3 regions of the Oceanobacillus sp. FSL K6-0127 genome follow, and region 1 is predicted to be linked to each of the others. Evidence: riboswitches for the same ligand, from Rfam matches in the RefSeq annotation. Region 1 holds a riboswitch; each other region holds the start of a gene.
The links. Region 1 has a riboswitch for thiamine pyrophosphate ahead of thiW (energy coupling factor transporter S component ThiW). Riboswitches for the same ligand answer to the same signal wherever they lie in the genome.

Region 1 (10,352 bases):
TCCAGTTAATATTTTTATAGTTGTCGTTTTTCCAGAACCACTCGGTCCTAAAAATCCAAATGTCTCTCCTTTTTTTACTTGAAAGCTTACATCTTCCAATGCAGCTTTATTACCAAAAATCTTTGCTAATGATTTCACTTCAATAATGTTTTCCAAAATTCTTCCTCCCCGTAGATCTCGTTTGTTTGTGACTCTAGAATAAATGGAAAGCGAAGGGAAATCAGCATATTTCCTATGAAAAGAGTATTTTTCAAGGTGAATGGCGCATTTTTAACGCTCAATTATCCGAGTTGCAAGTCTTGATATTTCTACTTTTTCGATGAACGGAGCTTATTTAAGGCCGAGTAGATCTTTTAATTCCGCCATTTTTGTTTTAGACAGCGGAACCTGCGACTTTTCCTTGTCATCCAAAATCAAACTATAACTATTTCGAGTCCATGTGATCACTTCACGAACCTTTTGTAAATTTACAATATACGAGCGGTGACATCTGAAAAATCCAAAATGCTGCAGGCGCTCTTCTAAATTCGTTAAGGTGAGTGAGCTTGGAAATGCTTCCCCTTTTATGTAAATATTTGCTTGACCATCATTGCTTTCAATATAATCAATCTCAGGGGGGTCAAATAAAACAATTTTATCGTTAACTTTCGTTGGAATTTTATTCAATTGAATTGGCTTTGTGTCTTTTTCATTATCTGTTTCTTCTGCTGGAATTAATTCTGTATCTCTTTCCTCTGTATCTTCCTCTGTTTCCGTCTCAATAATTCGTAAACCATCTTCATCCAATCGATAAACACGATCAGCAACCGTGACGGCACTTTCCATATTCCCAGTTAGAACAAGTATACTTTTATCTTCTTCTTGTATCTTTCTTGTAATATTAATAAATACACGTTTTGTCTCCATGTCTACATTCAAATCAGGCTCCTCAAAAACAAATAAAGAAGGATCCTGAATCAATAAACGTCCATATTGTACACGTTTCATTTCCGAAAATGTTAAATCTCTAATTCTCTTGTTTTTCTTTCCTTCCAGCTGTGTTAGATGGATAACTCGTTCAAACGTTTGTTTAACTTCATATAAGTCATAAAAAAATCGAAAATACTCAGAAACCGTTAATCTCTCATACATCCCATCTTCAAAAAAGCAAATACCAACTTGATGTAAAAATCCTCGCTTGTTTTCTGCAATAGTTACTTCCTTTACACGGATTTCCCCATTTACAATGGGGATTTTTCCGAGAATCATATTTAAAAGCGTGCTTCGAACATTTAGCGTTGAATAAATGGCAGTAAGCTCCCCTTCAGCAATTTCTAAATTAAAAGCAGGAAATAGCTGTGTATCCTTTTCATGTTTTTCTATGTTTTTCATAGTTAAAATTGTCATTCTATCAGCCTTTCTTTAATACTTTTTTATATGTATCCTTTTATTCATTGTTATCTCCCATTACACAATAAAAAGTGCAATCACGTTCCGCTAAATCAAGAGTATGTACCATTTTTTTCGTAACGCTTCTACTATATAATTAGCAGACTACATTAGTTATACCATGTTTTCCATGTTAATAATGACAAAAGTTAAAAAATTTGTTAAGCTTAGAGATGAATTTACAATTCTATCGCATTTAAACTACTAGGGGTGCCCAAAAAGCGTGGGCTGAGAGGGAAGCGTGTATCATTTCCCGACTCTTATGGACCTGATCTGGTTAATACCAGCGGAGGGAAGTAGTCTGACATATGTCTAAACTATTTTTCACACGTATCAAGCTAGGTCCTAATGGATCTAGCTTTTTTACGTCCAGTTCTAGCTCCGTGTCCGTAGCTAAACTTCAAAATCCAGGAAGCAGCAATTGCTATAAAGAAGCGTACTGGTTTACATCACTGCTTTTTGTGATACCCCAGAAATGGAGGACTTGATGAATCGAACACGTTTATTAACTACTATGGCAGTATTTATTGCAATTGGGACAATCACCGCTCAACTATTATGGTTTCCCGCTGGAATTGCTAGAGCCTATCCTGTCCAGCATGCAATTAATGTCATGGCAGCTGTTACGCTTGGACCAGGTCCAGCTGTCGTTATCGCTTTTATGATTAGCTTGCTTCGCAATATGCTCGGGCTAGGGACATTATTAGCATTTCCCGGTGCGATGGTTGGCGCCTTTTTAGCAGGTTATCTTTATAAAAAATCCAGCAAGAAATCATTAGCCGCTATCGGTGAAGGCGTTGGAAGCGGGATTTTCGGTGCACTTTTCGCTGTCCCATTTGCTTACATTTTTATGGGAAGTTCTGCCGGAGCATTCGCCTTTATCCCACCATTTCTTGTTAGTAGTATTACTGGTTCTATTATCGGCTTATTTATCGTATCCAGGGTTTCAAGTAAACGTTTAATTCGTAATTAAATTGCATGATTTATAAAAGGATTTGAAATAACGACACTTATATGTGAGGTATCTTCTGAAAGGATGGTGTATAACCAATGAAACAAGTAGCATGTGCACTTACAATTGCCGGTACAGATCCAAGTGGCGGTGCAGGTATCCACGCTGATTTAAAAACATTTCAAGAGCTGCAAAGCTATGGGATGTCCGTAATTACTTCGGTTGTGGCTCAAAATACAACAGGTGTTCAAGCCGTTCACCATGTACCGATTGAAATAATTGAACAGCAATTAGACTCCGTGATTTCTGATATGCCTATTCACGCACTGAAAACTGGAATGATCGCCAATCAGGAGATGATGAAAGTTATCCAGAAAAAAATAGCAGCACTTCAAGTTCCATATGTCCTGGACCCTGTTATGGTTGCAACGAGCGGAGATGCTTTAATCGAAGAAGAGGCACGTGATTATTTACGCAAACAGCTTTTACCCCTGACAACACTTGTAACACCGAATATTCCAGAAGCTGAATTTCTTATTGGAGAAACGATTAAAACAACAGATGATATGAAACAAGCTGCAGAACTGCTTGTGAAGGAATTCGGTGTTGGTGCTGCCTTAATCAAAGGTGGACACAGAGAAGGGGAAGCAATTGATTTCCTTTATGATGGCTCAAATTTACACAGCTTCTCAGCAGAGCGAATTGATACTAAAAACACACATGGAACTGGTTGTACGTACGCTGCAGCAATCACTGCTTATTTAAGTAAAGGTTTGTCTTTGTATGACGCTGTTAAAAATGGAAAGGATTTTGTCACGGCGGCAATTAAGTATTCATTCGACCTTGGAGCTGGGAGTGGTCCAACAAACCATTGGGCAATACGAAAGGATAAGTGCTAAACATGAATCCAACAATTATTAAAAGTGTACGGGAAAAGACACCGCTCATTCATCATTTAACGAACCAGGTTGTCATGAATTTTACCGCAAATGGACTGTTAGCCTTTGGTGGCGCCCCTGTAATGGCAAAAGCCGAAGAGGAAGCAAAGGATATGGCTTCTATTGCGGATGGTCTTTTAATAAATATCGGTACCTTAACAGCAAAGGATCTAGATGCAATGATTCTTGCTGGTAAAAAGGCAAATGAAAAAGGAATTCCCGTTGTACTTGACCCAGTAGGTGTTGCTGCAACGACATTTCGTACAACTGCTGTTAAACAAATTTTAAAAGAGGTAAAGCCTACTGCTATTAAAGGAAATGCTGGTGAATTAGCACATCTGGTCGATATCCCTTGGCAAACAAAGGGCGTGGAATCGCTTGGTGAAGGTAATGTTGAAGATATCGCTCGCAGCGTCGCACTGGAATACAAAACGACCGCTGTTGTTACAGGTAAAATAGACATTATTTGCACCGGAAAATCCTGCATGGAGAATCATACTGGGCATCCAATTCTAGCTAAAGTAACAGGTGCTGGTTGCTTGCTAGGTTCCATACTAACCGCCTGCTTAACAACGGATGACCCAATTGAAGAACAGCTACTCACAGCTGTTCATTTTTACGGATTAGCCGCCTCCCATGCAGCCGCAAGTCCGTCAGTGAACGGGTCAGGAACATTTATAGCTCCATTTATCGACGCACTTTCATTAGAACCCGAACAACTGGAGGGAAAATAAAACATGTCATTTCCAATGAAGCCATCCTTACGAAAGTATTTTATTATGGGCAGTCAAAATTGCGACCGTAATCCTGGAGATATACTGGAAGCTGCAGCTAAGGCTGGAATAACAGCATTTCAGTTTCGAGAAAAAGGTCCTTCATCACTTAACGGCAATGCGAAATTGGAATTAGGTAAAGAGTTACGAGCAATTTGCCGAAGCTATCACATTCCATTTATTGTGAATGATGATGTCGAGCTTGTGGAATTACTTGATGCAGACGGTATACATGTTGGTCAGGATGACCGATCAGCAGAAGAATTACGTCAAGCTTTTCCAAATAAAATTATTGGACTCTCTGTATCAACAACGGATGAAGTTGATAGAAGCCCGATAGATCTTGTTGATTACATTGGTGCGGGTCCAATTTTTTCCACAACAACAAAAACGGATGCGAAAGCGGCTGTTGGGTTGGAGTGGATTCAGACATTACGCGCACAATCCCCAACGCTTCCTATTGTCGGAATTGGCGGGATTGATACAATGAATGCTAAATCTGTGCTTGAAGCTGGGGCTGATGGTGTCTCGTTTATCTCCGTGATTACACAGGCAGAAGATATTGCTAAAGCCGTTAAAGCGATTTAGCTTGTAGGAACCGCTTTTGAATCTAGCAAGAGAGGATATCTCAAAAGTCTAACTTTCGAGATATCCTTAACTATGAAAAAGTAAGGATCCAATGGCAAGTGCCCGCATCATTTCTTTTCGAAAAGGAAACATTGCTTGTTGGATCTGCCCACCGACCTTTGTTTCATTGCCGATGTGCTCCATTGCCTTCTTTTCCGCTTCTTTATCGGATAACCCCGCATTGATAAATTCTTCCTTGGACAACTCCAAATGAATCAGCAATTCTTCGTATAAGTCATCTTTCTCTTGTTGATTCCCCTCAATTTGTTGAACTGTCTTTTCAACAAATCTTCTGAGATCTTGCGTCATGTTAATCCCTCCGAACTCTTATTTACAAGGAATTCAATCATTTTCCAATTTCTCTGTTTTTGTTGCAGTTCTTTTCTTCCTGTTTCGGTTAGATGATAATATTTCCGCCTTCCGTTTTCTGTATCACTCCAATAAGACTTAATCCACTGTTTTCTTTCTAATCTTTTCAAAGCCGAATACAGCGTTCCCTCACTCATATCATACGCATCATCGCTTAACCGTCTTAAAATTTTGGTAATTTCGTAACCATACAAATCGCGCTGGGAAATTAAAGACAATATCAATAAATCAATGCTTCCTTTCATCATTTCCCTATCCATTACGCATATTCACCCCTTTTTTCCTGTTAATACCAGTATGTTACGATGCACCTCGTATCACAAGGGTAAAAGCAATAAAAAGCAAACGAAAATGTACCCGTCAGCAGAATCCACGAGAAAAAATGTACCAGTCCCCTTAAATAATGGAACTGGTACATTTATTAAACGCAATAGAACAAATTACTGACTAATCATCGTGCGCAGCGATTCTCTCCCTCGCCAAATATAGGTTAGGGTAGTGGAATTGGGGATTTCTAAAACTTCACTAATCTCCTGAATGGATAAATGATTGCTAGATTTTAGGGTTAAAGCTAATCTCTCTTTTAAAGAAATGTTCATCAATATAAGTTTTATATTATTATCTTTATTTAATACGGGATTAGCATGCACGCCGGTCTGATTTTTTTCATTGAATTGGTTACGAGCTAGGTTCACCGTTTTTTGAAACAGCCACAGCGAAAATTTTCTAGTAGTTTCCTGATAATCGCCAATATGATTATAAACATGCAAGAAAATATCTTCAGCCATATTCTCAGCAGCTTTATTGTCACCGATAATCATGTAGCAAATTTTATAGACTGATTGATGGTAATGCTGAACAAGCTTCTTAAATGCACAATGATCTCCTTTTTTCACCTGTTTAATAACTCGTCTCCCTATCTCCCTCATCCTTTAACCTCCGTACTATGCTTCCTGTATTAGCCCTTTTTCCACTTATGCAGCTAGAAAAGTTTGTAATACTTGCTTAGCTGCAGCAAATCTTTTCGTAAACTTTCTCGCTCATCTTTTCATTACTTTTCCGAACTCAAAATCATTCTTTCTGTCGATTTCACAATTTCTTCTTCATCTATATCTGGATGCGTTATTACGATCGAATAACGTAAACCATCTTCATCCCAAACAATGCTCTTAATTACCTCTTCATACTCTGCAGCATTTCCTCGAATCTCTAAATCCGCTTCTTCAACTGGCATGTCATCGGGAGTTGGAAACACAGACAACGAAAACAATGGGATATTCTCCTTGGAACTATACATTAACTCCAGCTCATGCCGATTCAATCCAGCAGAGAAATCATACATTTGCATGCTTGCAAGATGATATGCTTCCTCTGGAAATACAAGGAACGCTTGGCCCAGCGCTTCCTCGGCTTCTTTTACTGTAACTGTTTCTGGCCCCAATTCCTCTAGATCCTCTTCCAAGTTTGTAATTTCAATATCTTCCGGAATATCAAGCGTAAACGTGTCATCTGCAAAGTCTGGTGAGAAATCCAACTCTGTATACTCGAATTCTGTTCGAATATCTCCTGTTTCTGAAACAAGCTTCACAACAAACCACGTTTTTTGATCCACCCATAATTCCATGTCTCCTAGTAAATTATCCGCTTCATTCGCTTTTACCCGAATGTGGAATGTATCAGCATCAAGCATTTGTTCCTCCCCAACCATTTCATAGGTATGAGATTCCCCCATCATCCCCATCATCGTTTTGAATTGCTCTTTAGGACTTATACCTGCAAAGTCTACAAACTCTGTCGTATCCATTTCTTGCGCCTGGTTATTTGCTTTATCATAGATAAGCATTGTAGTGCCATCATTTAATACTTCTACTTCTTGTTTTAGTACTTGATCGTTCGTAACAACCTTTCTTTTCTCGCCTTCAACATACTCCTCCAGGATGATATGCTGTGTCATTTCTTCTCCTTCAAACATTTTCATTTCCGCTACACCTTGATAGGCATTTACATCCTTCTCCGATTCAATAGCATTTTGGATAATTTCCTCTGCAGAAACTTCCATATTTTGTGAACAGCCTCCTAATATTAATGTAATAAGACTTAGTAAAATCAAACCTTTTCTCCACGTAAACTTCATGATTAACCCTTCTCCTTTAACCAGCAGGCAATTAATGTGCCCTTATTTTCAGTTGACCAAATTTTTATCTCCCCATCATGCTTTTCCATAATTATTTTTGCAATACTTAATCCGAGACCTGAAGTTGCCCCTTTTCCTCGTGAAGCATCATCTTGATAAAATGGTTGGAAAATCTTTTCTAGTTGACTATGCTTTATGCCTTTTCCTTCGTTCTGAATAAGCATCACAGTCCCACCCTCCCTGAATAAATTCACATCATCTTTAAACTCTGGGAATACCCAATTTGGTAATGGCTTCCTCGATGAAATGGCAGCTAACCAAATACGACGATGTTTCGGAGTATAGCGAATGCTATTATCCATTAAATTATCAACAAGGCGAATCATTTGTTTCGGATCAAGCATGTAGGAATTCCTAACATGCAGTTCGGTGTTTAGTTCTATATCTTTTTTGAAGCATGGCTCTTCATAACCAGAAAACAGCATTTCAAAAAACTCTTCCCCATTTACTTGTACGATATGGAGCATATTATCAGTTGATTGAAGCGAGGTGAATATTGATAAATCATCGATCATTTGCTTCATATGTTCTAATTTTTCATAGAGTATCATTTGATAGTCTTCTTTTTCTTCTTTTGATAAATGGTGATTTTCCAAAGCTTCGGTGTATGTTCGAATAACGGTTAATGGTGTTTTTAAGTCATGAGATAAGGAGGCAACCATATATTCTTTTTCATGCTGCTGTTTGGCAAGAGCATCTCTCGTTTCTGCTATTTGAGCTTTCATTTGCTCGAAATGTGTAATAACTACTCCAATTTCATCCTTCGATTGAACCAGCTCCTGATTCAATTTCTTACCTGCCGCAAATGCTTTCATATGTTCTTGTAACTGATACAAAGGTCGATTCAGCTTACGGTTGATAGAGAGCATAACCACTGAATAGAGTGCAATGAAAAAGATACCCAATAATATAAACATCATCGTCGTACGTTGATTGGAGGTCTCTACCCACGCTTTTCTACCTAATGTAATTTCATATAAACCAACTACCCGATTCGTATCATCAAATACTGGCTTTTTCACCGAATAGGTTCGCGTTTTTTTCTGATATTCATTTAAATTCTGAAATAATTTTTCTTGATTCACTTGAAAAAGCTGCGGGTTTCCTGGTGTATTCATCGTAGAAAACAACTGAACGCCATCATAACGAAATAAATCGATTTTGAGATTATCATCTGCCAGACTACGCAAATGCTGGTAGTTTTCGTCAGACTGAATTTTATATAAGGCTTCTTCCTTTAATTCGCTTTCCAGATTTGTAACGACATTTTGAAAAGTTAGATATTCCATTAAATCCTGATCTTGATCATAAGCGCTTAAATTAATATAGAGTAAATAAATAGCGGCAATCGGTAAAACCATAACGAGCAAATAACTTATCATAAGCCAGTTTTTAATCTTCATCCAACTTGTTCTCCTATAAAACGATACCCAACACCCCAAACGGTCTGGACAAATCTCGCTTGCTTTCCTGTATCTTTTAGCTTCGTGCGAAGACTTTTAATATGAACGGTTACGGTATTATTGCCATCTACATTCATCAATTGCCATACATGCTCATATATTTTCACTTTTTCAAACGTAATAAATGGATTTTTAGCAAGTAAAAACAAAATCTCCCGCTCTTTAGTGGTTAGAAAGAGAATTTTCCCATCTAAAAATACAGCTTCATTCAAAAAGTCAATGGCTAACCCATGTTTATAATGAAAAATCTGCTCATTATAATGCTTCTTTGTATAGCGCTCGTATCTTCTTAGGTGAGAATGTACTCGAGCAGTCAATTCTTTCAGGCTAAATGGCTTGGTTAAATAATCATCTGCACCAAGACCCAATCCACGTATTTTGCTTTCATCCTCATTTTTAGCACTAACAATTAATAACGGTACGTCACTTTCTAACCGAATGGTTTCACATAATGTAAAACCATCCATCTCTGGCATCATGAGATCCACGAGCACTAAAGAATAGTCATCGGCTCTAAAATCTTCCAAGCCCTCCAATCCTGTCGATGCCCAGGTCACTTGAAAACCTTCTCTATTTAAGTGATCCCTCATAATCCGGGCAATTTCATAATCATCTTCTACGATAAGAATTTTACTTTGTTCTACCATAGGTCCCCCTCTTCTCTAACTCAAGTATAAGTCACTTTAGTAACGACAACGCAAAAGTTTATTTTTAGTTAATAATTAGTGGGTAGCTAAGTAAATCTAAAATTAATCTAAACCGCTTACCTCAGAACATAAAAAAACCTTTTCTACGTTTCCCATAGAAAAGGATCAAAAGCTAAAAACACCTATTCCCTTGGCACAATCCCATTTTCCAGAACTTGAATAATCCGTTCAACCTCTTCCTCATCGTTCCAATCACCATCAGGAACAATAACATATCGTGCAATAATATAAGAAAAAATAGACGAGGCAACAATTCGAATGATTGTATCCGAATGGGTTTGAATGAGCTGGCCCTTAGCTTGATAATGTTCAACAATGTTTCTAAGTCTAGCAAAAATATCTTTCCCGATATGCTCAATAAACTGCTCCTTTAACTCTGGATGAAAAGGAATTTCCTGAATTAATATTCGTAAAAGGGGAAGGTTTTTTTTAATAAATGCTTTTCTATTCTCAATCATAGCTCGAATAAAATCTTGAAAATGTTCAAAATCCTGATCAAGCACCTTGTTCATATCATTTTTCACCATTGGAGCGATTAACTTCACCATCATCGGTGAGACAATCGATAACAACAGCCCCTTTTTGGATTTAAAATGCTTGAAAATCGTTCCTTCTGCGACTTCCGCTTTATTCGCGATCTCACTTGTAGAAGTACCTGCATAGCCTTTTTCTGCGAATAGCTCTGTCGCTGCCTCTAATATCGCTATTTGTTTTTTAGTTAATTTCGTCTCACTATTTGTCATCAAATTTCGCCTCTTATCAAGTTAAACATTCCTTATCTAACATCATATCGAATAAGTGTCACATGGCGCAACGAAAAGCCTACGTTATATTTTCCGATACTTACGAAGTGCCAAACCATTTAAAAGCATAAATAGTAATGAAAAGCCAAATAGAATAA
Region 2 (10,352 bases), 570 kb from region 1:
TGCCTCACGCAGAAGAAATAAATATTTAGCCCGAGCAATTGCTTCTTGCTGCATTCCATTGATTGAAGGCTCCATACTTTGTTCTACAATAGACCTAATTTGTTTCCACTCTTGTTCTGCTTGAATGATTGTATCAAGCAGCTCATGATTGACATCTTTTGTCTTTCGTTTTTTCCCCATGCACTTCACCTAACTTCTACAAATCTCTTCTACCCTCTAAAGCTTTTGATAATGTTACTTCATCTGCATATTCCAAATCGCCGCCAACAGGTAAGCCATGTGCAATTCGAGTCGTGCGGATACCTGATGGTTTAACAAGGCGCGAAATATACATTGCGGTTGCTTCCCCTTCGATGTTTGGGTTAGTTGCTAGGATGATTTCTTTTACTTCCTCATCCTTCAGACGATTGATTAGATCAGGGACATTAATATCTTCTGGTCCAATTCCATCCATTGGTGAAATTGCGCCATGAAGAACATGGTATTTTCCGTGGAATTCTTTCATCTTTTCCATTGCAATGACATCTTTTGGATCTTGCACGACGCAAATAATCGAATTATCTCGTGACGTATCGGAACATATCGCGCATGGATCCTGATCGGTGATGTGTCCACAAATACTGCAATGGGAGAGCTCTCTTTTGGCATTCACTAATGCATTGGCAAAATTAAGCACATCATCATCTTTCATATTCAAAACAAAAAATGCCAGACGGACAGCTGTTTTCGGTCCAATGCCAGGCAATTTTGTAAAACTGTCAATTAACTTCGATATTGGTTCTGGATAATACATCAAGCCTGCCTCCTACACGAAAACATAAGCACCCGCTTTAAACCGGGTGCTTATACTTGGCATAGGGGATTGTAATCCCCTGCCATTTTTTCCTTTAATTAAAACATACCAGGCATGTTTAAGCCTTTTGTGAACTGTCCCATTTGTTGGTTCGTTTTATCATCAATTTGCTTCAATACATCATTTGTTGCAGCAATGATAAGATCTTGTAGCATTTCGATATCATCTGGATCTACAACTTCTTCTTTAATTGCAATATCTGTAATTTCCTTTTTCCCATTTGCTGTAATGGTAACCATTCCACCACCAGCTGATGCTTCAAAAGACATTTCATGCAATTCGTCCTGTGCCTGCATCATTTTCTTTTGCATTTTTTGCATTTGCTTCATCATATTGTTCATATTTCCCTTCATGGAAAATACCTCCTTTAGATTATTCATTATTATTTTTTTCCTTATACTGGAGCAGCCAAGTCCAGCTCCAGCGCCCAACGACTAGCAAGACTTGCCGATTGGCTGCGCCAGAGGCTTAGTCGCATTTATACCCTTGTGGTGAAGTCAACATCGACTCTAGGTAAAAGGATGGCCGATTAAAATCAGGCTACGCCTAACATCGGCATACCCCTAAAGGGGCATGTTTCCTTTATCTCCTACGGATCAGTCCGTACGTCGCTAACCGGGCGCTTGCGCTTTTGTTTCCTAATCATGTATTTCCAGTAATTCATCTCCAAAGAGCTTCCTAGCTTCATCCACTAGTGGGTCTCCTTGTTCTTCATCTTTAGGCTTATCTTGTTTGCTTATATATTCCGTACGGAGCTGTGTCCAATCATTATCTGGAATTGGGATAATCGTTAATTGCTTATCCATCACACTCGTAAGTACGGATTCAACTGTCTCCCGATTATCCAAAAATAAGGAGCAGTGGATTTCATATTTAAATGCGACAACGAGTGAATCTGCGGATGCAGCTGCAGGTTTACTATCCTGTATCGTTGCATGTGCAGGTGCATTCACTTGCTTTAGCTTACTTAAAAAGTTGGCCCATTGTGATTGTACTTGCTTTAATGCAGGCTTTTCTGCTTTTCCAAGCACATCACGAATTCGCTCAAACGGGATTTTATAGCTATTTTTCGATCCTCTCGCAGGCTGCCTTCTCTTCTCAGATGCAGCTGGTGCTTGAACAGGCTGTGCAGGCTGCTGCTTCAGATTGGTAAGCTCTTTTTCCAATTGTGACATTTTGCTCATCAGTTTTGTTACTGCTTCTGAATCAACATCAGCTGTCGCCTGCTCCCGGGCATGATAACGATTGGTAATCGTGAGTACCGCTATTTCGATAAATACCTTTGGACTATTCGTCCACTTGATCTCTTGTTGGCACTGATTCAGTTGGATAATTGCATCCTGAATCCATGAGGTTGATACAGAATCAGAAAGCGCAAGGAAGTTATCATCCACTCTTGCTCTCTCCAACAATCCTTCTAGCGATGGAGCACTTTTGAAAAGCAATAGATCACGCATAAAATAAATCAGATCATATACAAATCGTCCAGGATCTTTCCCCCGTTGGATCAAATCATCCAATAGCTGTAACGCCTGTTCCACATCTTTTTCATGCATGGCCTTTACGATATCGGTGAGCACTTTCTGGGAAACACCACCAGTAACAGCCAACACATCATCGAGTTCTACCTGGTCCTCACTATAGGAAATTGCTTGATCCAGAATACTTAACGCATCACGCATTCCACCTTCTGCTGCTAATGCAACAGTATCCAATGCCTCTTTCGAAACAGAAATATTCTCTGCTTCCATAATCGTTTGCATACGATCTACAATTGCCTGATTGGATATCGGTTTAAAATCGAATCGCTGACACCTAGAAATGATCGTTAATGGAATTTTATGTGGCTCGGTCGTTGCCAAAATAAAGACGACATGTTTTGGTGGTTCTTCTAACGTTTTTAGTAATGCGTTGAATGCATTAATTGAAATCATGTGTACCTCATCAATGATGTACACTTTATATGGTACTGCGCTTGAAGCATACTTTACCTTGTCTCGGATTTCACGAATATCATCGACACTCGTATTGGATGCAGCATCAATTTCAATAACATCTGAAATCGAGCCATCCAAAATGCCACGACATGCATCACATTCATTACATGGTTCTTTGACTGGTGCATGCTCACAGTTAATTGTTTGGGCAAAAATCTTGGCAGCACTTGTTTTCCCTGTTCCTCTTGGCCCAGAGAATAAATAAGCATGCGAAAATTTATCTTGTACAATCGCATTCTGCAGTGTTCTCGTAATATGTGTTTGTCCTACGACATCCTCAAAAGTTCTTGGACGCCAAACGCGATATAAAGCTTGATAGCTCATAATACAGATTCCCCTCTATGATCTATTTCTAATTATACCCGATTTTAGGGGTGAATGTGAACCAAAACAGGGTTAAATATATTTTTTGTAACATTCATCTGGAGTTACTATCACATTTCGTTATAGGTGGAGAAGATTTGTTTGTTCTATGGGACTAAGAAACCAGGATGGCATATCATCAGCCACCCTGGTTTTTATAATTTTAAACAGATGCCGGATTCGTTGCTTTTTCCGAAAGCCATGTTTCAAATGTATAGGACATCTCCCAAAATGCGAGCTCATATTCTTTCGCAAGAATAAACTGCTCTTTGATTTTCTCTTTTTCTGTTTCACTTGCCTTTTCCGCTAATCCATCGAGCAGGTCAATCATTTCCTGTGTGGACTCTTGGAACCACTCACTACCATACGTGTTCAGCCAATTTTGGTAAATTTCTTCTTTCGGTTTTGCGTCCTTGTAAGTCAAACCAATATCAGCATATAACCAGTAACATGGTAGCATTGCAGCTACAATTTGAGCTAAACTTCCGGACAACGATGCACGGTACAAATGCGATGTATAAGCATAGGCAGTTGGTGCAGGTTTAAAATTCTCAATTTCTGCATTGGTAATCTTTAAAATCCCTGCATGCTCCTTATGCACTGTTAGCTCTGCTTCTGCTGTTTTCTTTGCTTTTTCTGCCAGCTTAGCAGCAACATGAAAATCATCTGAATGTGCAGCCGCAAAAGCATGCACCTTGCCGTAATGCTTCAAATAATAGATATCCTGCAGAATATAATTTTTGAATGTTTCCAGTGGCAAATCACCACTTACAATACCCTGTACAAACGGATGATTTAGACTTAATTTCCAACTCTCTTTCGTAGCCTCTCGCAATAACTCTGAAAAACGCATAGAAAATTCCTCCCCTAATTTTGTTTAATAGCCTACTTCTACTACAGCTTCATTGGTAATATTAAAAATAAACGGCTAGTCTTCTCTTATTTTTGCAATAACATCCATCAAAACATCTCCTTTCTATAAATTTAGAATGAAGAACAAAAAAACCACCCCGAAATGGAGTGGTTTTATATACAGTTACAGAATTATGTATACGTCACCAGCTCCACTTCCCTACGCTGGTACTAGCCAGTTCAGGTTCAAAGGGATCAAGAAATGAATCTTATCTCAGCCAAATGGCACCCCTAGTGGATTTTTTATATTCTATTTCTATCTTATTCCATTTTTTCATAAAAGTAAAATAATTCACACGAAAAAAATCCCAACATCCAACTCTTATCCATATGGCATGCAGCTTAGAAAGATTTTTTCTAGGTGAATTTAAAAACACTCTTTCAAATGCTTTATAGCGTTTAAAAGAGTGTTTGATTGCATTATGTAGCCGTGCACCCACTTTCGATGTGACGACCCTATGCGTTACTTAAGTTCATGGCTCGGCCTAGGCTTCCCCACGGCACACAGAAAATTCCACTTACTGCTGCTTCCTTCCGGACCTGACAGGGTTCATGGGTTCCTGTTGCGTAGGACCCGGGCGTCAACACCACTCCCTTAAGGCAGACCATAAAATCGCCACACCTAGAGTGGGAATTCAGCCTCGCTATAGCGGATTGCGAGTACAGGGCACCGCTACCTCCCCACCTAGCACGGTATTTACCATTATAGCGAAATTATCGACAAAATGCAACATCAAAAGCGGATACGCCCGGTTTACGACTATTTTTTTCTTTTTCGAAGTGCTCGAAAGAAATCCGTTAGTAATGCAGCACACTCTGTTTGTAAAACACCTGCCGTTAATTCAACCTGATGATTAAAGCGAGGTTCATTCAATAAATTCATTAATGTGCCCGCACATCCTGCCTTCGGATCAGTTGCTCCATATACAACACGTTTAATTCGCGATTGGACAATAGCACCTGCACACATCGGACATGGCTCCAATGTAACGTAGAGCGTACAATCCTCTAGTCGCCAGCTTCCAATCTTTTCATTTGCCTCTTGAATGGCAACAAGCTCAGCATGGGAAAGCGTCGTTTGCGAGGATTCTCGCAAGTTATAGCCCCTTGCAATGATTTCATCGTTATATACGATAACCGCACCAATTGGAACCTCATTTAATGTTAAAGCTTTTTGGGCTTCTTCAATTGCCGCTTCCATAAATTTTACATCACTCATATTATCACAACACTTTGTTTTAAAGTTTGAATCAATCCAAAAGAGGAAATACTGTTAAGTAGTCATACCGAATAAAGGAGACTCATAAATGGATACATCATTAAATAACACTGCTGTACTATTTGTCGATATTATCAACGATTTTGACTTTGATGGCGGTGATGATTTATATCGAAATACGAAAGCAATCCTCCCGAACCTCATTAAGCTGAAGAAATTCGCCAAAGAAAAAAATCTACCTACTATTTATGTTAATGACCATTACGGATTATGGCAAGCAGACTTTCATAAAATTATTGAAAACTGTAAAAATGATAGAAGCAAGGAAATTATTGAGGCACTCGCACCAGAGGAAGATGATTACTTTCTTATTAAACCACAGCATTCTGCCTTTTTCCAGACGCCACTGCAATCTTTGCTTACAGATTTAAAACGAAGCCATCTCCTAATGGCTGGTATTGCCGGAGACATTTGCATTCTTTTTACTGCCAAGGATGCGTATATGTACCAATTTGGAATGCACGTTCCTGCAAATTGCATGGCATCCGAAGCAAAGGAGAACAATGATTATGCATTATATTTAATCCGTTCTGTAATGAAGGCAAATATCGACCCACTTTAAGTCATATAGCTGACCTCCTTCACATAAGTTGAAATGAGAAACTGTTTTGAAGGAGGAAGTTCTCTTGCAAATTCATGTTGTTACAGAAGGGGAAACATTAACTTCAATCGCTAATACATATAATACAACTGCTGTCGCCATTACGAATGCCAATGAACTAGATGCTCCAAATGATCTCGTCATCGGGCAAGCACTGGTCATCCCCATTTTTGGTCAGTTTTACTTTGTTCAACAAGGTGATAGCCTTTATTCCATTGCCAACCGATTTGGGATAACCTATCAGGAACTAGCAACGATTAATAATATTTCACCAGAGATGACACTTCCTATTGGCTTGCGGATTTACATCCCGCCTCGTGCTAAGCGCGCGATTACATCGTATGCTTATATTGAACCCTTTGGTGATACGGTTTCTGAAACCTTGGAAAATGCTGCTGCTAAAAATTCTCCTTATCTAACTTTCCTTGCATTATTTAGCTATCGAGTCAATCGCGATGGTTCATTGACTTCACCACCCATCGGGAATCTACAGGAGATTGCCGCAAACACAGATACAGCAATGGCAATGGTTGTGACAAATTTGGAAGGACCTGGGTTTAGTGATGAGCTTGGTCATATCATTTTAACCGTACAAGCGGTTCAAAATACGCTATTGGATAACATTGTGAATACAGCGCAGACACAAGGATTTACCGATATCCACTTTGACTTTGAATTTCTGCCATCTGATGATCGGGAAGCATACAACGCATTTCTGCGTAAAGCAAAGGAGCGATTTTCTCAGGAAGGCTTACTCTTATCTACTGCACTCGCGCCAAAAACAAGCGCCACTCAAACAGGGCAGTGGTATGAAGCTCACGATTACGCTGCTCATGGGGAGATAGCAGATTTTGTTGTATTAATGACTTATGAATGGGGCTATAGCTACGGTCCTCCGATGGCTGTTTCGCCAATTGATCAAGTTCGTAATGTTGTTGATTACGCCTTAACAGTTATTCCCGCAGATAAAATATTATTAGGCCAAAATTTATATGGATACGATTGGACGTTACCCTTTGTTGAAGGTGGAGAAGCTGCTCGTGCCGTAAGTCCACAGCAAGCGATTGCAATTGCCAGGGAAAATAATGCTGTCATTCAATATGACACGAGCGCACAGGCGCCATTTTTCACGTATACAGATGCAGAGGGGAATGAACACGAGGTATGGTTTGAAGATGCCAGATCAATTCAGGCAAAATTCGATATGATTCGTGAACTCGACCTACTAGGTATTGCATATTGGAAGCTAGGTCTAGCCTTTCCACAAAATTGGCTTTTACTAGACGATCAATTTACGATAACCAAACTATAATAGAATATGTACTAGATATTAATATCGCCAAGAAGATCGAAAAGACCGTCTCCATTTGATTAGAGACGGTCTTCCTATTTTTACATATTGTTAATTGTGGTTTCCTTTTCCGTTATCTAACAATAGACTCCCACTTTTAATTCTTACTTGAGCAGATTCAAAGCTTCACGATTAAAAGCTGGAATATCATCTGGCTGACGACTTGTCACAAGCTGATCCTGACAAACGACTACTTCTTTATCGACAACCTTGGCTCCTGCATACTCCATATCAACTTGAATCGATTTGTAGCCTGTTGCATCTCGGCCCTCTAACGCTTTCGCTGTAATTAACAGCTGTGGTCCATGACAAATTGCAAATACAGGTTTTTTCGCATCCATGAAACCTTTAGCAAACTTAACAAAACGATCATCCGCCCGTAAAATATCTGGTGAAAAGCCACCAGGGATGAATAATGCATCAAAATCATCGACATTTACATCCTCGATACCATGGTCAATCGTTAACGTAGTTTCCTTGTTTTTCCCTGTTACTTTATTGCCCTTTTCTTTTTCAATCGTGATTACTTCATGCCCAGCTTCTTTAAAAGCCTCTGCTGGTTCTGTATATTCCACATCCTCAAACATATCGGTAATGACGGTTGCTATTTTTTTACCCATTGCTCATCCGCTCCTTATGATTTGATTCATAAAGAGTCTTCCCTTTGTAAGGAAAATAAAACATCACCGATCCATGCCCATTAATGCTCGCAATTCCTCTTCATTCGAAATTAGATCTTGAACCGTATATTCATCAAGCACCTTAAAAAAAGCATGCAAGGCTTTATTCAATGCGTGTTTTAAGGTACATGCTGGGGTAATCACACAATGATTTGTTCCCTTATCAAAGCATTCAAGTAAATTAAAATCACTTTCGAGGCTCCGAACAAGTAAACCTACGTTGATTTCCGATGCAGGCTTTGCCAGTCGGATACCACCATTTCTCCCTCTAATCGTTTCAAGTAAGCCCATTTTGTTCAATTCAAAGACAATTTTTCCTAAATGATGCTGCGAGATGTTAAAAACCTCTGAGATTTCCTTAATACTAGCAAGCTCATCATTCGGTTTTGTACCTGTATAAATTAAAACGCGCAATGCGTAATCCGTATACTTCTTTAATTGCATGAATGAATCACCTCGTTTACTTCTTCACAATATTGTAACACAAAACCCGTTTTCACTATTGATACAGTGCAAATAAAACATCTATAATTAAACATGTATTAGAAATACATCTTTTAAAAAACTGTAGGGAGTGCTTTGAAATGACAACAGAAACAGCTACTGGATTAGATCAAAAAACAAGAGACATAATAAAAGCTACTGTACCAGTTTTAGAGGAACACGGGACTGCAATAACAAAACGATTTTATCAAATGATGTTTGAAAACCACCCAGAATTAAAGAATATTTTTAACCAAACAAATCAACGAAAAGGTGACCAACCTAAAGCGCTTGCGAATACGGTTTATGCAGCTGCTGTCCATATCGACAATTTAGAAGCTATCTTACCCGTTGTAAAGCAAATTGCCCAAAAACACCGCAGCTTAAATATTAAGCCAGAGCATTATCCAATTGTTGGAGAGAATTTATTACTAGCAATTAAAGACGTGTTAGGAGATGCAGCAACAGACGAAATTATCGATGCTTGGGCAAAAGCATATGGTGTGATTGCAGATGTATTTATTTCTGTTGAAGCCGAAATGTATACTGAAGTAAAAGCAACAACTGGTGGATGGATAGACTATCGTAACTTTAAAGTAATCAAAAAAGAAGTCGAAAGTGATGTTATTACATCGTTCTATCTGCAGCCAGAAGATGGAGAAGCATTCCCTTCCTATCAACCCGGTCAGTATATTACCGTAAAGGCTGTCATTGACGGAGAAAACTATAACCATTTACGTCAATATAGCTTATCCTGTGCTCCTGGAGGGGAATTTTACCGAATTAGTGTAAAGCGTGAGGATGCTTTCGAAGACCAGCCCAAGGGAGTTGTATCAAGTTTCCTACATGAACATATTAATGAAGGAGACATCCTACCAATCAGTGCACCAGCTGGGGATTTCTTTTTAGATGCAGAAGACACTAGACCACTCGTCCTAATGAGTGGCGGAGTGGGATTAACACCTATGATTAGCATGCTTGAAACAGCAATTAAGGAGCAGCCTGAACGTGAGGTTATTTATATTCACGCTGCAAAATCAAGTAAATTCCATGCAATGAAAGAGCGTGTCAAAGAAATCGCTGGGCAAAATAACCATGTGAAAAGTTATACCGTGTATGACAGCCCTAGTGAAGGAGATTCTTTTGATAAAGCAGGTAGAATTGATTATGATTGGTTATCATCCATACTTCCAACAAACGATGCCGCATTTTATTTCTGTGGACCGAAGGGATTTATGCGTGCGATGTATCAACACTTGAAAGCATATCAAGTGAATGACACAGATATTCATTTTGAAATCTTTGGACCGTCCGAGGATATCACCAGGTAAATAGCATTTATAAGGACAGCCGTTCCAGGCTGTCTTTTTTTCTACGCTTGTTTGGCAGCACCTTTTCACAAAAAACTACGCACGATAGAGCACATTAGCGAATGCTCCAATTCGTTGCAGCCCTCGATAAATTTGCGCTGGCATGATATACCGTCTAGGATTAAGATTTGTGGATTGCTTTATCTTCGTTGTTGCAAGATCGACCTTCCCGTCATTTCCAAAGTAAAAAGCTTGCCAGACAAATTTAGAGCAATAGTTTTGTTGGAGATTTCGAAGATTCCTCGTATACTGATAAGCATTTACCTGTTCTTTATGCTGCTTTGCCCACCTTGCAGCATTTCTAGCTTCCTCCTTATTCGGATGTCGTAATATCGTCAGCTTCTCGCCCTTTTTATGCCTGCTTAAATAAATAGGCATACTATCTCCATGCCCATAGCTCGGCCATCTGTTTACATGATAAATTCGAAAATCCTCGCCAATAATCCCAGCATGTCCGACGACA
Region 3 (10,352 bases), 2.1 Mb from region 1:
CCTGTTTTGCAGAATTCAAGGCAATCGCGGCTGATGTTGTTGACTTTCCGACACCACCCTTGCCACCTACAAATAGAATTTTTTTCTTTAATATCGACATCGCTTCCCCTCCTAACCCGCATTTTAACAGCAACGAAACCCTGCCATCGGGGACTTTTCCATCCCCATGCGCAAATGCCATTCATGATAATTTTCCATCATATAAGGATACAATTCTAACGTATAATAATAAACTGGATTTGGGATGCCAAGCATTTCAGAATATAACAGTAATAAAAACATATCGTCTTCATTTCTTAGCTCGCGTGCAATCTCCTGTCGATGTGGCATGCTTAATACCTCTTCATAAAACACAATGAGTTGTTTTACTTTATCTAGCATCCTATTCACCTACTTTAAATTATGTAGAAAAGGGATCCAAATATGATCCCTTTCGCTCCCATTCTATTAATCATCTTTTATCGATTGCTCAAATTTTCCAGACAAAGCCTGGAAGGACGTTAGCGCAATCCAAGCTGCAAAGACGAAAATAATCGCTCCCAATACAAATAACAATGTATTGGAATTGTTGCCAAGCCATGACCATTCAAACAGCACTTGCTGGAACAGTGCATATAGCGTCATAAACATTAGGAATATCATCGGAATTAATGTGTAAGCGTAATTTCTTCCGAGTAGTTTTAACCAAATTGAAATTAATAGTAAACTAATACCGGCTAATAGTTGGTTAGCTGTTCCGAATAATGGCCAGATTAAATATCCACCCGAACCAAATCCATTTGGCCCTTCTGGTATTAGTACTAATGCTGCACTTGATAAAACTGCAACAGAAGTAGCAACATGTGGTTTTGTTAAGACATTAACCTTATATTCTGCACCAATTTCAGCAATAATGTAGCGCATTAAACGTACTGCTGTATCTAATGTAGTTGCAGCAAAGCTGACAACGATGATAGAAACAATAGTCGTTGAGATGCTAGTTGATATGCCTAACCCACCAGCCAAGACGGCAGCGCCTTCAACAAAATTGCCTAAGCCCCCAGCATTTGCCTGAGTAAAGCTTGCATAAGCAGCATTAAAATCTGCTGTACTAGCAAATAATGTTGCAACAGCAAGAATCGAGATTAATGCCAATATACCTTCTCCAACCGCTCCAAAATACCCAACGAAACGGGCGTCTGTTTCTTTGTTTAATTGTTTTGATGATGTTCCTGAGGATACAAGTCCATGAAAACCGGATATCGCACCGCATGCTATTGTAATAAACAATAATGGCAACCATGATATATCTGTATTTGGATTTGTTATTGGTGCGGTAATCTGTGGGTTTGTAAATAATAAACCCAGGTATAAAATACCAAGACCAACCACAAGCTGATGGGAGTTAATAAAATCTCTTGGCTGCAGCAATTTCCACACCGGAAGTGTTGAAGCAATGTACACATAAATCATTAATATCACGATCCAAATTAAGAAAGCCGTTGAAACGGTGCTTAGACCGAATAATCCTGTTCCATCTTCACCACCCATATATGCAACTAAATCAATTTGTAAAAATCCAATATCTGCTGATAAAATAGCGGCTACATACATAATTACAAGTGCAATTAAAGATGGCACAAGCATTTTAGCGTTGCGTTTATATACAGCATAACCAATCCAAATAGCTAGCGGAATTTGAATGAAGACTGGCAAAACGCTCGATGGATACGTAATAAATAGGTTTGCAATTACCCATGCAAACACGGCGTTAACCATGAGTACAAGGGTTAAAATTATAAATAGAAATAAAATCTTTCCACGTTTACCAATTAACTTTTCAGCAATCGTTCCAACAGATTGCCCTTTATTCCGAACGGACAATGCTAACGTACCAAAATCATGTACCCCTGCTGCAAATACTGTTCCTAAAATTACCCATAAAAAGGCAGGTAACCATCCCCAATAAAGGGCAATTGCAGGTCCTACAATCGGTGCAGCCCCAGCTACAGAGGTAAAATGATGTCCCCATAAGATAAACTTATTAGTCGGGACAAAGTCAACACCATCTTTATACCGGTGAGCTGGCGTTACATAGTTGGGATCCAACTTGAAAATCTTTTCTCCAATAAACTTTGAATAATAGCGATAACCTAAAGCAAAAATAACCATGCCAATAAGAGCAACTAGGATCGCATTCAATTATTTCCCCCCTCTTTTATTTATTCTTACCCAGTACATGCTATGTAATCAGATTATGTTATATTCATGTTACGCAAAAAAAAGAAAAGACCGAAATAGCCTTCTCTTTTCAACCTTCAATAAAGTTTTCCCTGCCTATACAATATAGTCGATAATTTCAGCACGGCATGCCGATAACAATGTTGTCTTAATGTTAACTGATCCGAAAAATAATTTGGATATACAACATGAAAGGTCTCTTTCATTTTTTCATATAACTTAGTATAAACTTCTTTCTCTGAATAAAATTGCGTTTCCCTTCCCTGCAGCCATTCAAAATAGGATACAATTGCGCCACCTGCATTTGCTAAAATATCCGGAATTATAATAACGTCATTTTTATTTAAATAATCATCTGCAGCATTGTTAATTGGTGCATTTGCTGCTTCAACGATTATTTTTGCTTTTATCTGTTCCATATTTCCTTCATGAATCTGATCTTCAAGAGCTGCCAGAAATAGAACATCTATATCTAATGTTAATAATTCTTCACGTGGTCGTATACTAGCATTTATGCCTGCTGTTTGTAATTCATGCGTAGTTTTCGGTAAATCCCCATGGTTTTTCGTTGTATATTTAACAAGTGTTGGTATATCTAGCCCATCCTTATTATAGAGCGCAACATTGTGATCGCTTACAGAAATGACTTTATTATTTAATAATTTGCATTGATGTGCTTCTAGCGCTGCAACTGATCCTACATTTCCAAAACCTTGTATTGCTACTTCCAACCGCTTATCCTGATGACGGAGTAAATTCTTAGCAGCTGTGTTTTCCCGTTCGGTTAGCCACGCTTTCTTCTCTTCGATGAAGTCATGTAATAAATAACGAAACGAGTAATAGACACCTTTTCCAGTCGCCTCTTTGCGTCCTAGTGACCCTCCATTGACAACACTTTTACCAGTAAAGCTTCCACGATAGCTATTACCTGGATGAATACTTTTGTATTCCCCCATCATCCAATCCATTTCCCGTTCACTCGTCCCTACATCAGGTGCTGGAATGTCTTTATCCGGTCCTATAATATCGCTGAAATACTGTACATATTTTCGCGATATTAAATTTAACTCACGTGTATTATATTTTCTCGGATCAATCACAACACCACCCTTGCCTCCACCAAAAGGGACTTCGTGCAGTGCATTCTTTAGCGTCATTAGAGTAGCAAGATTAATCACCTCATCTTCATGAACCGATTCATGAAAACGAATACCACCTTTGTACGGGCCTAATATATTATTATGCTGTACTCGAAAAGCAGGAATTCGAACTACCTCTTCATTTTCAAGTGTAACCCGAAGAAAGGATTTTGCTACATGATTCGGAGTGGATAAGATTGATCTTAACGCTCGAAAAGTCTTTTCCCTGTTCTGGTCTTGAATATCATTTAAGAATTCTGTTCCATTAAACAAGGTATCCAATGACTTCTCGATCATATCAACTGTATTGATTGGCATGACGATACTCCCTTTCTTTTTACTTAACTTTCCCGACTTTTCTCTAGTGTAACAAATGATTGCTTCCTCCTCTACCAATAATATCCTATTATAAAATCGGAACGCACCTAAAGCAGAAAAATTCCAAATACAGTAGCGATAATTAAACCGCATATTACCGGAATAAAGTTCTTCCGTACGAGGTCCATCACAGATACCCCACAAAATCCAGCAATTGCAATTAAGGAAGACCAAGCTACAATTGTTCCTCCCCCAGTCCAAATAGCTCCCATTTGTCCGATTGCAGCAAGGGTAGATGCATCTATTGCACTGTTTTGTAAAGATGCTGCTAATGCCCCTGTTAATGGCAAGCCAGAGAAGCCCGATCCATCAAGACCAGTTATGATTCCAATTATTAATAGACTAAATGCTGCAAGAAACGCACTCTGCGGGAGATAATCTTGTATTGACTGAACAAGATCAAATAAAAGTGCTGGCGCATTCTCCTCTACTCCTAGAATACTCCCTGAAAATTCAGGGCTTCCCAGAAAGAAGAATCCTGCAATCGGGATCACAGGTCCCATCGCCTTAAATGCAAATACAAATCCATCTGTAATATGATTACTAATGTAATCCAGCGCGTGGTGTCTCCCATATGCAAATGTAATAATCAGTAATAGAACAGCTGCTACTCCCCCAATAAATGCTGCACCATCCCCTCCTTCTAAACCACTCATCCTACCAGAAAGAAGCTTCTCATAAATCATGAAACCTACAACAGCCAATAATGTTAACGGAACAACAAAAGCAAACGTTTTACTCCAAAATGTAACGTGTTTTGTTTGAGCTTTATGATTTGAAGTTGTTGTAGACTGTAATCCTTTTAAATCTTTTTCAATTCGTGCATCGCCCTTTTTTCGAATTCCTTTCCGCAGCAATGCATATGCAAACAGAATGGCTACTCCTCCAGTAACAAGCGATAAAATCATGGCTTTATCAGCAACTGTTGCAATATCAACACCAGCAGATGCAGCAGATAGTCCAGGTGCTACCTGAACAATATAATCCGAGGAAAGTGCCATCCCTTGCCCCGCTAAAGCAATCGCAACGGCTGCTGTCATTGCTGGTAATCCAGAACGTACCGCAGCTGGAACGAGCAACGCGCAAATCAATGGAACTGCAGGAGTGGGCCAGAAGAATAGCGATATAACATAAGTAACCCCTACTAGGACAAAAAAGGAAACATGACCATTCACCATCATTTTCTCGAACGGTTCAACCATCCTTCTGTCTGCTTCTAAATCTCGAAGTGCATGTAATAACGCAAGCATAAAGGTGATAATTAGAAATATATTGAATAGCTCTTGCGCAGCTACTAAATTAGCGCGAAAGATTGTCGTCAGTCCATCTACAATACTCCCAGTGTAAAAACAACCAATAATAAAGGTACCTAATAGTGTCGGAAATACAACACCTTTACGAAATATCATTGTTAAGATAACAATAAGCGTAAATAAGCCATAAAGCACATGGGAAAATGTTAAAACCATTACGTATTCCTCCCTTTTGGATGTGCTATAACCTATGCGTAAAAATCGCGTTATGCGACAGATTCGAACACTGGATGTTTTATTAATTAAACAACGGGTACATAATATATAACTTCAAAAGGAGGAATTTATACATGAAACCATATGTAAAAGAATATGTAGATGAAACACAAATTAAACTTGACATTACGAAATTAAAAACAAAAGGTGTAGCAAGAGACGATATTTATATTCTTACACATGATGATGAAAGAACTGGTCGTCTAGCAGAAGGTGTGGATGCGAATACAATTGGGATGAAAGAGATGGATTTTTCAAGTGCCGTAGGGAATATGTTTAATAGTCAAGGTGATGAATTACGTACGAAGCTGAAGGAGATTGGTGTCACTACTGTAGAAGCAGAAAATTACGAAGAGGATTTGGATGACGGCAAGATTCTACTGATCGTTACCAATCATGATTTCGTAGAAGAAATGCTCGTGTAAATACGTATACAGAAAATCTGACCTCCCAAAAGTCTTAGGAGCATGGGGCATTCCCAACTGCCCATTCTCCCTAAGACTTTTGGGAGATTTTTCTTCTATTATGTGATACCATGTCCTTCCTCCCTATCTGCACAATCATTACAAAATAATTTTCCCTCTTTGTGTACACCATCAAAGAAACCATTCTCACAATAGATTTCTTCCAAACATTCCACACATATACCGATTAACTCTTGCATTACTTTATCTCCTTCCTAAAAAGAATAACCTCTTCTTAAAAGAGGTTATTCTTATGTGAGCGAATGTATAACATTTTACGCAGCATTTAATAATGTTCTTGGCTGCTTGTGGAACAAGAAAAATACAATTACAGTGCTGATAATAAAAGATGGAACCATGTAAGATGCATTATAAATTAATGAATATAACCAAGCTGGCTGCCCTTCGACGGCCGAACCAAAGAACACAATACCCGCCACATAATGAGCGACGAAGCGTAATGCAGAGCCAACGAAAACACCAAGCGTAATATAGGTTAAATACGTCTTCGATTCGCCGGATTTAACAGCCTCCTGAATTTTCTTAGCAAACAAACCAGCAAAGCCAAGTACCGTAAAGGCAATTGCATAATCAATAAATCCTTGTAATGGTTCTAGAACGTAAGCCGTTCCTGTTGCCACTTGCAAAACTCCCCAAAGGAATCCCGAGAGCAATCCCCCTTTAATCCCCCAACGGAACGCAACAATAAAAACCGGGATCATCGCAAACGAAACAGATCCGCCTTGCGCCCAAATTTTAAATGATATTGGAAGGATGTCTAAGAGAAGTGCTAAAGCAGTAAAAATCGCTACCTCTACCAAAAATAACGTACGTTTTGAATTCAATGTTAAGTACTCTCCCTTTTAGAGGCAGTTCAAAAAGTTCGGTAAAAATGACGCATCGCAGGGGATCTTCTGCTAAAATCGCCCACGTCCTGTGAGCAACACAGAAGTCACCAGATCCTGTGGAAGCCTGGTCCGGGGGAGTTACGCCGCCTCGAACTTCGACGCACAGGACGTGCTAGTGTCGGTGTTGCAACAAAGCTTTTCTGTGGGGCGAGTAAACACAGCCCCAGGGCGTTGCAACTGTAGCCGACCTCGGTCCTTTTTATCCTCCTTTTGAACATATACCTTTATCGCATTTTAGACGCAAAAAAGTAATGTCAAGGGAAGCTTTCTGATGGTGACTACAATTAAGTAGTCTGCTTCGCTCACATTACTTTTTTTATTCCATCAAAAAGACTACCATCCCTACGCTAGAATTAACTAACAGGTTCAAAGGGTCTGAACAATAATGTTCACTCTCAGTCAAAACGACTCCCCCTGCAGGCTTTTTCTATTTACTTTTTTGTTACCTGTATTGTACCTTATTTATTTGAATTGAACAAATTAATTACAAAAACAATTATAAACGTTGAAACTCCTTTACATCTTCTACACATAATCCAATAGCACTTTCCCAAAATTCCGGTTTCGTGAGATCAGCATTTAAATGCTTTTTTGCGAGCTCTTCTACTGTCATTCGACCAGTATCTCTTAGTAAGGCAATATAATCATCCTCGAAGCTGCCGCCTTTCTCCTTTGCATACGCGTAAATACCAAGGCTAAATAAATAGCCAAATGTATATGGAAAATTATAAAACGGAACACCTGTAATATGAAAATGTAGTTTAGAGGACCAAAAGTTTGGATCATATTCTTCTAAACTATTACAATAAGCTTCCTTTTGTGCTTCGACCATTAATTCATTTAAGCGCTGTGAAGAAACCATCCCTTGCTTACGCGCTTCATAAAATCGCGTTTCAAATAAAAACCTTGCATGAATATTCATAAAAAAGGCGACACTACGTTGAATTTTGTCTTCCAGTAACGCGAGTTTTTCTTCTTTCGTTTGGGCATTTCTTACAGAAGCATCTGCTACAATCATTTCCGCAAAAGTGGAGGCAGTTTCAGCTACATTCATTGCGTAACGCTGATTTAAACCATTAACATCATTCATCACATGCTGATGGTATGCGTGACCTAATTCATGGGCAAGAGTAGAAATATTTGATGATGTACCTGAATACGTCATAAATATGCGTGTCTGTTCACTATCTGGGAAACTCGTACAAAATCCACCAGGTCGTTTACCTGCACGATCTTCCGCTTCAATCCACCTTTCTTCAAATGCCATTTTTGCAAATCCTGCCATCTTCGGGCTGAACGTTTGAAATTGATCAACAATAAATTTCGCACCTTCTGTATAGCTTGATGTTTTTACAGTCGTACTGACTGGAGCACTGATATCGTAAATACTTAATTTCTCTAAACCGAGTAAATCTGCTTTTTTATTTAAATACGTTACAAAATGCTTTTTATTATTTATAATAGCTGTCCACATTGCATCCAACGTTTCTTTTTTCATCCGGTTTATTGCTAACGGTTCCTTTAAAACATGTTCCCATCCACGGTGTTTGTATGTTTCCAAACGAAAGCCGGCTAAATGATTTAAAGTCTGACTAAATAATGCAGATTGTTCTTCCCAAGCATTACTCAGCTGATCGAAAACATGTTTACGTACCTTACGATCAGGACTTGTTAGTTTATTGGACGCTTGACCTACAGAATAGCTCTTGTGTTCTCCTTTCTCTTCAATTTCCACGGTCATGTTTCCTACGATTGCTCCATACATTTGATTCCAAGCATGATAGCCATCTACCGCTAAATCATTGATTAGTACTTCTTGTTCTTCAGGAAGTTTTTCTTTTGCTTCTGTTCTGTTTTCATCTAAAACAAATGCAATATCCACTAATTCAGGGAGTTGCAATAAGGCTTCCCAACTCGAATCTGGAATTATAATTAACTTTTGATCTAATTTTGTTGTAATAGACCCCATCTCTGCTGATAAAACACTTCGCTGCCCAACTAATATATCGGCTTTCTCATCCTTTACGTTTTGTGCGCTGAGACAGCTTACAAAAGCAGAGGCCTCACGAAGTTTTTTGACTGTCGTTTCTAATTTATGTATAATCTGCACAAATTCAGATTCATAGTCTTCCTCCTGTGGATTAAATTGCTCCACCATCACTGAAAGCCCCTTCATTTCATCTTTTATATTATCAACGTACGCTTGAAATTGTTCTGATTCGCTTCCACCCGGAAATAGTGTATCCAAGTCCCATCTTGGATTTAAAGTCAACTGCATGAAATCTCCCCTTAATTTGATAATTTATCTTTTACCCTATCTTCATATTATAACGAAATTTCAGATGATAATCACGGAATTGGAAAAAATTTATATACTTATTTTTTTACCCCGCTTAAAATCAAGTGCTTTAAAACTAAAAAATGAATGAAGCATGTTTTACCTTCAATTCTTCCGGGAATATACCATAATGAAATGTTAATTTAGTTTTAATTAATTTATTTTTAATTAAAACCAGTTGACATCAGTTGATTATGAATATATACTTAGTAACAGAAAGTAATTATAATAAATGGAGGTAGTTTAATATGGCAAAAACAGTTTGGACCGTTGACCAAGTTCATAGTGAGGTTGGTTTCTCAGTAAAGCATATGATGATTTCGAAAGCAAAAGGAACGTTTGATAAATTTGATGCAGTAATTGAAGCAGATGTTGAAGATATGACAGACGCAAAAATTGAAGTAACAATTGATACAAATAGTATTAACACACGAAATGAGGATCGTGACAATCATTTACGTTCAGCAGATTTCTTTGATGCTGAGAACCATCCGAACATGACATTTGTTGCAACAGACATTAAGAAAACAGCTTCTAATCAATATGATGTTGTTGGTGAATTAACAATTCGCGGAACTACAAAGCCTGCTACACTTGACGTAACGTTTGAAGGACAAAGTAAAGATCCAATGGGCGGAGCAACTGTAGCTGGTTTCAGTGGTACAACAACAATTAACCGTAAAGAATTTGGTTTAACGTGGAACGCAGCAGTTGAAACTGGTGGTGTACTCGTTGGCGAAGATGTTAAAATCCACTTCGAACTTGAACTTCACAAACAAGGATAATCACATAAAGCACAAGTGACTTGCATAAGTTACTTGTGCTTTTCACTTTAACCTATATTCAACCTAGCCTCTAAAAAGCAAGTGCTTACAGATTATTCTGCATTTCCGTTAAAATATTCTACGGTATCTGAGGAGTAAATTGTAACAAGCATTCTTCCATTTTGTGAACTGGCTCGAATTAAGACTGGTTCATTATATAAATTTTTAAACACAAAATCTGGCCCCCACCAACTAACAGTTGCATCTCTTCCCAGCGGTACATATGGAACACGTCTGCTATGTGCATATCTTTCTACAATTTGAATCCCTTTTAGATCCACTGCATTAAAAAGCGTTGATGATACTTGACAAATACCGCCACCAATATCTTCCGCCAACTCGCCTTTTACAATCACGGGAGCTTTCTTATAGCCTCTTTCAACAGTTCTTTCTCCGACTACTTCGTTAAACGAAAATGTCTCTCTAGGAAAAATAACCGTATTATTAATTGCTTCGGCAGCGAGAGCAATATTATCGGTTCGCTCAGAATTACGTTGATTATAGTAGGTTGAATAACTTCCAAGTGCTTTTGTGCTTATTTCCTTAAGTAAA

Region 2: another riboswitch for thiamine pyrophosphate. It lies ahead of tenA (thiaminase II); the one in region 1 lies ahead of thiW (energy coupling factor transporter S component ThiW).
Region 3: another riboswitch for thiamine pyrophosphate. It lies ahead of thiT (energy-coupled thiamine transporter ThiT); the one in region 1 lies ahead of thiW (energy coupling factor transporter S component ThiW).

What each region holds. Positions count from the first base shown of each region.
Region 1 is NZ_CP150287.1:1,128,535-1,138,886, reverse strand. Features, by position in the region: gene MHH64_RS05665 (ABC transporter ATP-binding protein) at 1-156, opposite strand, end outside; gene MHH64_RS05660 (LytTR family transcriptional regulator DNA-binding domain-containing protein) at 331-1,386, opposite strand; TPP riboswitch at 1,625-1,740, shown strand; gene thiW (energy coupling factor transporter S component ThiW) at 1,916-2,401, shown strand; gene thiD (bifunctional hydroxymethylpyrimidine kinase/phosphomethylpyrimidine kinase) at 2,479-3,279, shown strand; gene thiM (hydroxyethylthiazole kinase) at 3,282-4,052, shown strand; gene thiE (thiamine phosphate synthase) at 4,056-4,679, shown strand; gene MHH64_RS05635 (permease prefix domain 1-containing protein) at 4,746-5,027, opposite strand; gene MHH64_RS05630 (helix-turn-helix transcriptional regulator) at 5,024-5,347, opposite strand; gene MHH64_RS05625 (sigma factor) at 5,528-6,016, opposite strand; gene MHH64_RS05620 (hypothetical protein) at 6,139-7,221, opposite strand; gene MHH64_RS05615 (HAMP domain-containing sensor histidine kinase) at 7,224-8,684, opposite strand; gene MHH64_RS05610 (response regulator transcription factor) at 8,681-9,391, opposite strand; gene MHH64_RS05605 (TetR/AcrR family transcriptional regulator) at 9,574-10,194, opposite strand; gene MHH64_RS05600 (ABC transporter permease) at 10,279-10,352, opposite strand, start outside.
Region 2 is NZ_CP150287.1:562,719-573,070, reverse strand. Features, by position in the region: gene MHH64_RS02695 (YaaL family protein) at 1-180, opposite strand, end outside; gene recR (recombination mediator RecR) at 197-793, opposite strand; gene MHH64_RS02685 (YbaB/EbfC family nucleoid-associated protein) at 892-1,206, opposite strand; gene dnaX (DNA polymerase III subunit gamma/tau) at 1,492-3,174, opposite strand; gene tenA (thiaminase II) at 3,377-4,066, opposite strand; TPP riboswitch at 4,266-4,368, opposite strand; RNA gene ffs (signal recognition particle sRNA large type) at 4,554-4,819, opposite strand; gene tadA (tRNA adenosine(34) deaminase TadA) at 4,886-5,344, opposite strand; gene MHH64_RS02660 (isochorismatase family cysteine hydrolase) at 5,433-5,966, shown strand; gene MHH64_RS02655 (glycoside hydrolase family 18 protein) at 6,031-7,317, shown strand; gene MHH64_RS02650 (type 1 glutamine amidotransferase domain-containing protein) at 7,461-7,976, opposite strand; gene MHH64_RS02645 (Rrf2 family transcriptional regulator) at 8,040-8,480, opposite strand; gene hmpA (NO-inducible flavohemoprotein) at 8,621-9,850, shown strand; gene MHH64_RS02635 (hypothetical protein) at 9,926-10,352, opposite strand, start outside.
Region 3 is NZ_CP150287.1:3,253,719-3,264,070, forward strand. Features, by position in the region: gene MHH64_RS16170 (ArsA family ATPase) at 1-100, opposite strand, end outside; gene MHH64_RS16175 (cory-CC-star protein) at 124-381, opposite strand; gene MHH64_RS16180 (carbon starvation protein A) at 448-2,181, opposite strand; gene MHH64_RS16185 (Glu/Leu/Phe/Val dehydrogenase) at 2,298-3,677, opposite strand; gene MHH64_RS16190 (hypothetical protein) at 3,785-5,206, opposite strand; gene MHH64_RS16195 (general stress protein) at 5,341-5,691, shown strand; gene MHH64_RS16200 (hypothetical protein) at 5,790-5,930, opposite strand; gene thiT (energy-coupled thiamine transporter ThiT) at 6,006-6,575, opposite strand; TPP riboswitch at 6,960-7,063, opposite strand; gene MHH64_RS16210 (M3 family oligoendopeptidase) at 7,135-8,916, opposite strand; gene MHH64_RS16215 (YceI family protein) at 9,225-9,761, shown strand; gene MHH64_RS16220 (VanW family protein) at 9,854-10,352, opposite strand, start outside.